Regions from separate parts of the Neobacillus sp. SAB-20_R2A genome, predicted to be linked through region 1. Evidence: predicted binding sites of a transcription regulator. Region 1 holds the regulator's gene; each other region holds the start of a gene.
What was found. Region 1 encodes LexA, which represses DNA repair genes until DNA is damaged. Its sites were predicted from a motif close to CGAACATATGTTCG; they were not measured.
Positions count from the first base shown of each region.

Region 1 (3,284 bases):
AAATGCTGTATAGTTTAATTCCTTCTTTTAAAATGCAATGCAGGATGGCGATCTTGGCATTCCCTCGGCCGAGCCTTGTTTCATCCTGGATCAGGACAGCTTGGACTTGTTTATCTTTAATGCGTTCTAAAAGCTGCAGGATACCATCTCTGTCGAAATCATAGCCGCTCGCCTGCTCTTTAATAATTGAATCGATATGGAATTGATATCGATTGGCCAGCTGGACAAGCTCGTCTTCCTGGCGTCTCAATGATGTTTCCTGCGTTTCCTTATTCGTGCTTACGCGGCAGTATATGATTGCGTTCATTTTTTAGGTCCTTCCTATTTCTCTAATGCACTTGCTAATTCCCTTTCTGGGGGAGTTTCATTACTAACCGGAATTAAAATTTCTTCACCTGGAAAAATCTCATCACCAACATCCCGATTATGTTTTTTCACCCAGTTGACGAATTCCTTGTTCGATAATGAATGCTCGCCTGCATACTTTTGGGAAATTTCCCATAGTGTGTCTCCGTCTGTTACAGTCACTTTCAAATATTTATCCTGATTTTTCGGACTTTGCTGAAATGCTAATACAAATGCTAATGTGCAGCTTAATAATAGAAGAATAATAGCGTACGAGTATTGGTTCCATATTTTTTTCATTAAAAAACACCCCTGATTAGAATGTATGTTCGTTTTATTTGATTTGATTATAATCCGAACGTTTGTTTGTTGTCAAGCTTTATTCGAACTTATGTTTGTATAAATTATGCGAACATGTTATAATAAAGACAACATTAACCAGGCGAGGTGTAATTTATCATGGTAAAAGTATCAAAGCGGCAGCAGGATATCCTTGATTTCATAAAAGGAGAAGTGAAAACAAAGGGATATCCGCCATCTGTTCGGGAAATTGGCGAAGCAGTCGGACTGGCATCGAGTTCTACTGTACATGGGCATTTAGCCAGATTAGAAAGCAAGGGTTTAATTAGACGGGACCCAACAAAACCAAGGGCTATCGAAATCCTGGAAGCAGATGAAGCTTCTCATATCCCTCGAAACCATGTTGTAAATGTCCCAGTTGTCGGTAAAGTTACTGCCGGACTGCCGATTACGGCCATTGAAAATGTTGAGGAATATTTTCCTCTTCCTGAAAGACTTGCCCCTTCTAGCGAGAATGTCTTTATGCTTGAAATCATGGGAGAAAGTATGATTGAAGCAGGGATTCTTGACGGAGATTACGTTATTGTAAAGCAGCAGCCGTCTGCGAACAACGGGGATATCGTTGTTGCGATGACCGAAGAAGACGAGGCTACCTGTAAGAGATTCTTCAAGGAGAAAGACTACATCCGCCTGCAGCCGGAAAACTCTACGATGGATCCAATCATTTTAAACAATGTAACCATTTTGGGGAAAGTAATTGGGGTTTATCGACAGATTCATTAGTTGATAGATTTCCCGGAGTCCAATCTTTATTTTGATTGGGCTTTTTTTATTTAATTGGATTACCTTTTTAACTTTGAATGGATAGGCTCCTACCCCTCCCCCAAAAGTTAAGATTAAACGCTCTCACTTTTTTATCTTTCCCACTCTCGAACGAAAAAATAGCAAAAAACCCCTAACGCCTAGCGTCAGGGGTTTTCATCATATTAATACATGCTCATATATTGTTCGCGTTCCCAAGGGTGAACGACGGTGCGGAACATATCCCATTCAATCTCTTTAGCTTCCACAAAGTGTTCGAAGATATGCTCACCTAAGCCAGAAACGATAACTTCATTTGATTTCAATAGCTCAAGTGCTGCTGCCAATGTTGCTGGAAGATCGATGATGCCTTCTTCGATTCTTTCTTCCTTCGTCATCACATAGATGTTACGGTCAACTGGTGCTGGAGGAGTTAAATTGTTTTTGATTCCATCTAGACCTGCTTTTAAAATGACAGCCAAGGCTAGGTATGGGTTTGCTGCAGGGTCCACGCTGCGAACCTCAATCCGTGTGCTCAAGCCGCGGGAAGCAGGGATACGAACAAGCGGTGAACGGTTTTGTGCAGACCACGCTACATAACAAGGTGCCTCGTAACCTGGAACCAAACGCTTATAAGAGTTAACAGTTGGGTTGGTAACTGCTGTGAAATATGGTGCATGCTTTAGTACACCAGCGATAAATTGACGTGCAGTATCGCTCATTTGCAGGTCACCTGTTGGCTCAAAGAATGCATTTTGACCATTATTGAATAAGGAAACGTTACAGTGCATTCCGGAACCGTTCACGCCGAATAATGGCTTTGGCATGAAGGTTGCATGCAAGCCGTGCTTGCGGGCAATTGTTTTTACAACTAGCTTGAAAGTCTGGATTTGGTCACATGCTGTAAGAGCATCTGCATATTTAAAGTCGATTTCGTGCTGGCCAGGTGCTACTTCGTGGTGGGATGCTTCGATTTCGAAGCCCATTTCTTCAAGCTCAAGCACGATATCACGGCGGCAGTTTTCACCAAGATCTGTTGGAGCTAAGTCAAAGTATCCGCCTTGGTCGTTCAATTCCAAAGTTGGCTCGCCTTTTTGGTCTAATTTAAATAAGAAGAATTCTGGCTCAGGCCCAAGGTTGAAGTCAGTGAAGCCAAGCTCTTCCATTTCCTTTAATACACGCTTTAAGTTATTGCGCGGGTCTCCGGCAAATGGTGTTCCGTTTGAATTGTAAATATCACAGATTAAGCGGGCTACTTTTCCTTTTTCAGCAGTCCAAGGGAATACTACCCAAGTGTTTAAATCTGGATATAGGTACATATCAGATTCTTCAATACGTACGAATCCTTCAATAGAGGAGCCGTCAAACATCATTTTGTTATCAAGCGCCTTTTCTAATTGACTGATTGGAATTTCCACGTTTTTAATGGTTCCAAGAATGTCAGTAAACTGAAGGCGGATAAATTTAACGTTTTCTTCTTTAGCCAAGCGTTGAATATCTTCTCTTGTGTACTTCGGCATTTGCAATTCCTCCAATTTTATTAAAAATTAATGAAAAAAGCGTGAAAGATCTCCTTGTCTCAATGACGAACGATTCAGTCTGTTTGAATGCATCAGTTCATTGCGAAGAAGTTTCCTCAGCTCATCATCGGTAACCTCGCGCTTCGCACTTTTCGCTTGCTGTTCAAGCAGCGACTCTTGCTGTTCTTTAACCAATAATAACTGCTTAATGCCAGCCATATTGATTCCCTGGTCAATTAAGTCTTTTATTTCCAACAGCCTGTCAATGTCATTTAGGCTGTAAAGTCGCCTGTTTCCCTCCGTACGTGCCGGAGATAT
Region 1 covers NZ_CP145895.1:2,034,521-2,037,804, reverse strand. Annotated here, with positions in the region: gene V5M37_RS10140 (YneB family resolvase-like protein) at 1-307, opposite strand, end outside; gene yneA (cell division suppressor protein YneA) at 322-645, opposite strand; gene lexA (transcriptional repressor LexA) at 805-1,428, shown strand; gene glnA (type I glutamate--ammonia ligase) at 1,632-2,966, opposite strand; gene V5M37_RS10120 (MerR family transcriptional regulator) at 2,994-3,284, opposite strand, start outside.

Region 2 (3,284 bases), 110 kb from region 1:
ATTTGCTCTGCAGCATTTCTAGCTCCTGCTATTTTTGCTTCAGCAATGGATTTACGAATAAAATAGCCAACAACGGCACCGACGATAAGGCCAAGCAAAATGGAGATGATAGTAATTAAATCCAATCGTTACACCTCCTCTTGCTATGAACTTTTCTTACATTTTTTAAGTGTCGGCATGTACATTGTTTAGACTCAACATACAGCAAGCACTACGGCTTTTTCGCAATGTAATATTTCCAAAAATGTAAAATATACATGTTAATTGTAAATGTGGTGCCAATCATTGTCAAGGTTTAGTCCAATTGGCATTTTGAAATATTTCGAATTTAGTATGACGAGACTGGGCATGGGCAGTTTTTACAGAAGTATTTTTCATGTATATTACTGAATAAAAATACATACCGTTTCAAAAAGAGCAAAACCTTAGAGAAAAGGCTTTGCTCTTTAAAATTAATCTAGTAACTCAATTTGATCATCGTCATCCACTTCGGTGACAGTTTTTTCACCATCCAACCCGTAGTGTTCACGGATTTTTGTTTGGATATCAAGGCGGATATCAGGGTTTTCCTTTAGGAACAATTTTGCATTTTCCCGGCCCTGTCCGATTCTTTGATCGCTATAGGAATACCAGGAACCACTTTTTTGAACAATTTCTAGTTCCGATCCCATATCGACGATTTCGCCTTCTTTTGAGATGCCTTCTCCATACATAATATCGACTTCAGCTGTACGGAATGGAGGTGCAACTTTGTTCTTAACAACCTTAATTTTTGTTTTGTTACCGACCATTTCAGTGCCTTGCTTAAGGGTTTCAGCACGGCGGACTTCAAGACGGATTGTCGAGTAGAACTTCAGCGCGCGTCCGCCAGGTGTCGTCTCGGGGTTCCCGAACATGACACCCACCTTTTCACGAATTTGGTTTATGAAGACAGCGATTGTTTTAGATTTATTGATTGCACCTGATAGTTTACGAAGTGCTTGGGACATCAAACGAGCTTGTAAGCCTACGTGGGCGTCTCCCATTTCACCTTCGATTTCAGCTTTTGGAACTAGAGCAGCTACTGAGTCGATTACGATGATATCAACTGCACCGCTTCGTACCAGAGCTTCAGCGATTTCAAGTGCTTGTTCACCAGTATCTGGCTGGGATAATAATAGTTCATCAATGTTTACGCCTAGTTTTTGGGCATAAGTAGGGTCCAAGGCATGCTCAGCGTCAATAAACGCCGCTTGTCCGCCTTTTGCCTGCACTTCTGCGATTGCATGCAGGGCTACTGTGGTTTTACCGGAGCTTTCCGGTCCATATATTTCAATTATTCGTCCCCTAGGATATCCGCCAACACCAAGTGCTACGTCCAGTGCTAGGGAGCCGCTTGGTACTGTGGAAATTCTTGTTTCCTGCTGCTCTCCCATTTTCATGATGGAACCTTTACCGAATTGTTTCTCTATTTGTTTTAGCGCCATTTCTAAGGCGGCCTTTCGGTCACTCACAAATAGTTCCTCCTTTTATATATAAAATAATATTATTGCTGGAATCTATTAAACGAAACCTATTATTAATATAACCTCTTTTTGAGTTTTTGTCGAGAAAAAACACGAACATTTATTCTGCCTTTTTCTGAGTAATTAAAGCAGGGAAAATTACAAAAAAACTCATGGAATTGTATTTTTCTTGAGAGTTTCTGAATAAAAAAAGGGAATTCTCTTGTTGTCAGAAAACTAAAAAATACTAGAAATCACTATTTTTTACCAATGCATGCTTTCAACCAACTTAACTAGGTAATATTACCTTTCTATTTTTTCCGTTGCCCTTCTCCTTCACGTCCAAAGGGTAAAATAACCGCTCTATTTTTACCACTAGTGATACTCTTCCTTCCCATCTATTGCCCCCATGATATTCCCGCTCTTCCCATACCTTCAAAAACAAAAAAAACCACAAAACACCTAAACGGTATCTTGTGGTTCAGCTTTTAATAACTTTAATAAAAAATAACATCCAAATTTAACAGCCCTCACCCTGTTGGCGGCCCTTCCACCTGCAAGAGTTAATTTTTCAACGACCGTCGGCTTACCAGCAGCAGCGATTCCAATATAAACGGTCCCTACCGGTTTCCCTTCCAGTTCATCCGGTCCGGCCACGCCGGTAAAACTAATTCCGATATCAGTTCCAAACATCCGAGCCGCATTTTCCGCTAGTTCACGAGCACACTCTTCACTTACAGCCCCATGCTGATCAAGCGTTTCCTGCCTAACCCCGACAACATCCCGCTTAATTTCATTGGCATAACATACAACGCCGCCTTTGAATACAGAGCTTGCTCCGGAAATCGAGGTAATCTCCTGCTGGAATAGCCCGCCTGTTAAACTCTCAGCTGCCGTAATGGTTAATTGCCCAGCCTTTAATGTCTTCGTCAGTTCCTCTAACAATGAGGAGCTGCCATACCCATAAATAAACTGCCCGACACGCCCCCGAATCTTCGACTCCACTTCATCCAGCATAGCCTCTGCAGCCGCAGTATCCACGTGCTTAGCGGTCAGACGCAACGTCACTTCCCCATCACCGGCAAGCGGCGCAATCGTCGGGTTGCTTTGAGCATCAATCAAATCAATAATTTCCGTTTCAAGGGCGGCTTCGCCAATCCCAAAAAAGCGCAGTACCCGGGAGACAATTTGTTCCGTCGAGCCAGTTGCCGAAGCAAGGGCCTGTCTGCCATAGCGGGAAAACATCGGCTCCATTTCCTTTGGCGGTCCTGGCAGGAGCATATAAATATGACCGCCCGTTTTCATCACCATACCCGGAGCCATGCCAAAGTCATTCGGCAAAACTTCAGATCCCTTCAAAACCAATGCCTGTTTCCTGTTATTTTCCGTCATTACTCGGTTAGTTCGTTTAAAATAATCCTCAATCGATTCTAATGCTGTTTCATCATGCACAAGGTCTGTACCAATATGGCGGGCAATTGTTTCCTTCGTTAAATCATCCTTGGTCGGTCCCAGTCCGCCGGTAAAAATAATGATTTCCGAACGCTTCTCGGCAATGTCAATCGCTGCCTTAAGCCTCTCAGGATTGTCGCCAACCACCGTATGAAAATATACATCCACTCCCAGCTCAGCTAATTGCTGAGATAGAAACCGTGCATTCGTATTCACAATCTGCCCGAGTAAAAGCTCTGAGCCAACTGCAATAATCTCAGCATTCACATCTATCGCCCCTTACAAATCAAATTACTTAGAATTCTTCAGCACATGGCTATTTTTCGCAAAATAATCCCATCCTGACCA
Region 2 covers NZ_CP145895.1:1,924,614-1,927,897, reverse strand. Annotated here, with positions in the region: gene rny (ribonuclease Y) at 1-125, opposite strand, end outside; gene recA (recombinase RecA) at 453-1,493, opposite strand; gene V5M37_RS09595 (competence/damage-inducible protein A) at 1,947-3,203, opposite strand; gene pgsA (CDP-diacylglycerol--glycerol-3-phosphate 3-phosphatidyltransferase) at 3,228-3,284, opposite strand, start outside.
Region 2: recA (recombinase RecA) is a predicted target of LexA. The motif match lies at 1,599-1,612, and genes of this name have one in related genera.

Region 3 (3,284 bases), 2.3 Mb from region 1:
GCAATAGTATCGATGGGAATTCGATGTACTTCTTGAAAGCGGTCAATCACATGCAGCCTGTGCGCGATTTCGTTCCAATAATGGATTTTTCCAATGACAATTTCATAATTTCGGTTCCGATAATGGGTAATTGTCACGTACTGGTCAAATTCGATGGCTTCTGCCAAGATTTCGTTCATGAGCTCAAGCTGCTGCTCATCCATTTCTTTCTGCTGTTCATACTGATCTTCCTTTACCCAATCCCTGAGCATTTTCACATGCTCAGGCAGCATCATCGACGTCCATTTAATTCTGCCACGGTCGCGAATCATTTGCCTCGCCTTCTTTCTCTAGTCTTTATTCGCGGATAGCGTCTTTTTACTTGCGGATAGCGTCTTTTTACTTGCGGATAAGCCCTTCTTACTTGCGGATAATCCGCTTTTACTTGCGCAAACCAGTTATTTTACATCTTATGCCCGCCCACAAGCGTGGCCCGGTGCTTGGCAGTTCCTCCAGCGGTATAGGAAACAGCACGCAGGAGAGAGCCCGGGCCAAAGCGTCTGCGGACGGAATCAACAACATAGCCCAGCTCACGTCGTTTATAAGCACCTTGGTCAAACAGATCAATCTGAAGCTCGCAGTCGTCCTCAATATTGCTAAGCGCAATGGAAATCTGCCGGACGGTTTTGCCGTTATAGTGCTCGTGAAATAGTTCGAGGCAGACGCGGTAAAGGTCCATCGTCACATTGGTCGGCTGCTGAACGGTTCTCGAGCGGTTAAAGCCGCCGCCGAATTCATCCTGGCTGTAGCTGACGCCAAGGCTGACCGTCCGCCCCGCCTTCCGCCTTGTTCTCGCTCGCTTGGCAACCTCCTCACACATCTCCAAAATGACATGTTTAATTTCCTCTTCGTCTTTATAATCCCGCAGCAGGATTTGGCTTTTTCCAAAGCTGATCTGCCCCTCGATAATCGGCGCGCCCAAATCGGAAAGATCGACTCCCCAGGCATGATGATAAAGCTGATTGCCCATGATGCCGAATTTCTTCTCCAGCTGTTCTAAGTCATAGCGGGCGAGCTGACCGACTGTGAAAATGCCCATGCCGTTGAGCGTTTTTTCAACCCGCCTGCCGATTCCCCACATTTCCCGAAGCGGCGACACCTTCCAAAGTTTTGTCTGCACATCATCATAGGTCCACTCGGCAACCCCGTGTTTCTTAGCCTCTAAATCAAGACAGAGCTTTGCCAGCAGCATATTGGGGCCAATTCCGACCGCGCATGGGAGCTGGAATTCCCGCTCAATATCGTCCTTTATTTTTTTTGCAATCGTCTGGGCATCACCCCACAAATGCAGGGCGCCGTCCACTTTAATAAAGCTTTCATCGACGCTGTAGGTGTGAATGGCTTCCTTTGGAACATAGCGGTTAAACACACGGGAGATTTCTGTTGAAATACGTAAATAGGTGGCCATTTTCGGTTCGACCAGCCGAATTCGCGGATCGTTTGGAATTTCAAATAGCCGTGAGCCCGTCTTGATGCCAAATTCTTTTTTCAATCTTGGGGAAGCGGCAAGCACGATGCTCCCCTGCCGTTCTTTGTCGCCGACAATCGCAATGTAACAATCCAGCGGGTCAAGCCCCTCCATGACAGCTGAACAGCTGGCATAAAAGCTCTTCATGTCGACACATAAAATTTTATTGTGCGGTAACGTGTTGTAATCAACCATGATTATCCCTCACAGTTTCAAAATTCGAACATTTGTTCTTCAATATTATATCTATTATCTTAAGCGAATATGCGTTCGTATTCAATGGAAATTTTTTAAGGCTTACCAAATATGGCTAAAGTGCAAAAAAGCGATATAATGAAGGTGAGGTGCATGTGAATGGATAAAAAGCTGATTGTGAAAATGATCAAGAATTGTTTTAAACAGTATTATGAGGCGGATTCTTCACCGATTGGCGATAAAGAGTTGGAGGAGTTGGTTACTCGGATTCTGCAAACGAAAGACGAAGACCCCACTGCCGATTTATATGAGGTTGTAAATGATATGGTGTATGATTATTTAACTGGCTAAAATAGAAAAAGCCCCTAATAAAATAGAGGCTAAAACTACTTCTTATTCAGCATCTTCTTCCCAATCCGCTCAAACAACCGCGGAAACAGTACATAAACCACGCTGCCCATGTTCATCCAGCGCGGCAGGTTGATTTCCCGTGTTTTCGTCAGCATGCTGTCAACGACTTTCTGGGCCACATACTCCGGCTGGAGCATGAATTTTTGGACGTTTTTTACATAGGTGCCCTGTTCATCGGCGATGTTAAAAAAGTTCGTGGCAATCGGGCCTGGATTCACCGAGGTTACCTGAATGTTGTAGTCATCAAGCTCCATCCTTAATGCATTCGTATAGCCAAGCACCGCATGCTTAGTAGCCGAATAAACACTTGATTTCGGGGTGGCAATTTTTCCAGCCTGAGAAGCGATGTTGATAATATGACCAAATCGTCGCTCACGCATCCTAGGCAAGACCATGCTCGTGCACGCCATCAGCCCGACAACATTCACCTCAAACATGCCCTTCACTTCATCAATCGATGCCTCATGGGCTTCACGAAAAACACCAAACCCGGCATTATTTACAAGAATGTCGACACGGCCGAATCCCTTAAAAATTTGCTCAAAAACCTTCTTCACTCGATCCGTATCCGCTACATCCAGCTGAAACACTTCAACCTTGGCAGAATACCTTTTTTCAAGCTCTATCTTAAGCTGCTGGAGCTTATCGATGCTCCTGGCCAATAAAACGAGATTGGCGCCGCTCGCGGCACAAAGTTTCGCAATTTCCGCTCCAATTCCACCGGAAGCACCAGTTATGACAATATTTTTATCCTTCAATCTTCCGTTCATCAATAAAACACCTCATCAGGGTCATCCCACCCGCCTTAAAGATTGGCGTAATAAAGAACGGGATGAGTATCTTTACTACTAATTTCTCCGATGGATGCCAAATAGTCAAGCTGGGCGACGGTTTCCGATATCGTCAGCATCAATTCACGTTTATAAACACTCGGGAATAGCCGTTTGCAGATTTCAAAAACGGTCAGCTGTTCTTCCTTCAGCCAGCTGTTGACCGTCATCGCACGTTCATGCTGACGGATAAGCCGTTTCTCAACAAGCTCTGCTAATTCGTAGACATCTTCGCCGTGCCCGGATTTTACCACCTGAATCGGATACGACAGCAATTTTTGCATCGAATGATTATGCTGCAGCTGAGGCTTTGGCCGCTCCTTTTGGCCTGGTGCCGGCGG
Region 3 covers NZ_CP145895.1:4,303,376-4,306,659, forward strand. Annotated here, with positions in the region: gene V5M37_RS21060 (YolD-like family protein) at 1-311, opposite strand, end outside; gene V5M37_RS21065 (DNA polymerase thumb domain-containing protein) at 443-1,702, opposite strand; gene V5M37_RS21070 (YqzH family protein) at 1,862-2,053, shown strand; gene V5M37_RS21075 (SDR family NAD(P)-dependent oxidoreductase) at 2,089-2,883, opposite strand; gene V5M37_RS21080 (MBL fold metallo-hydrolase) at 2,919-3,284, opposite strand, start outside.
Region 3: V5M37_RS21065 (DNA polymerase thumb domain-containing protein) is a predicted target of LexA. The motif match lies at 1,767-1,780, and genes of this name have one in related genera.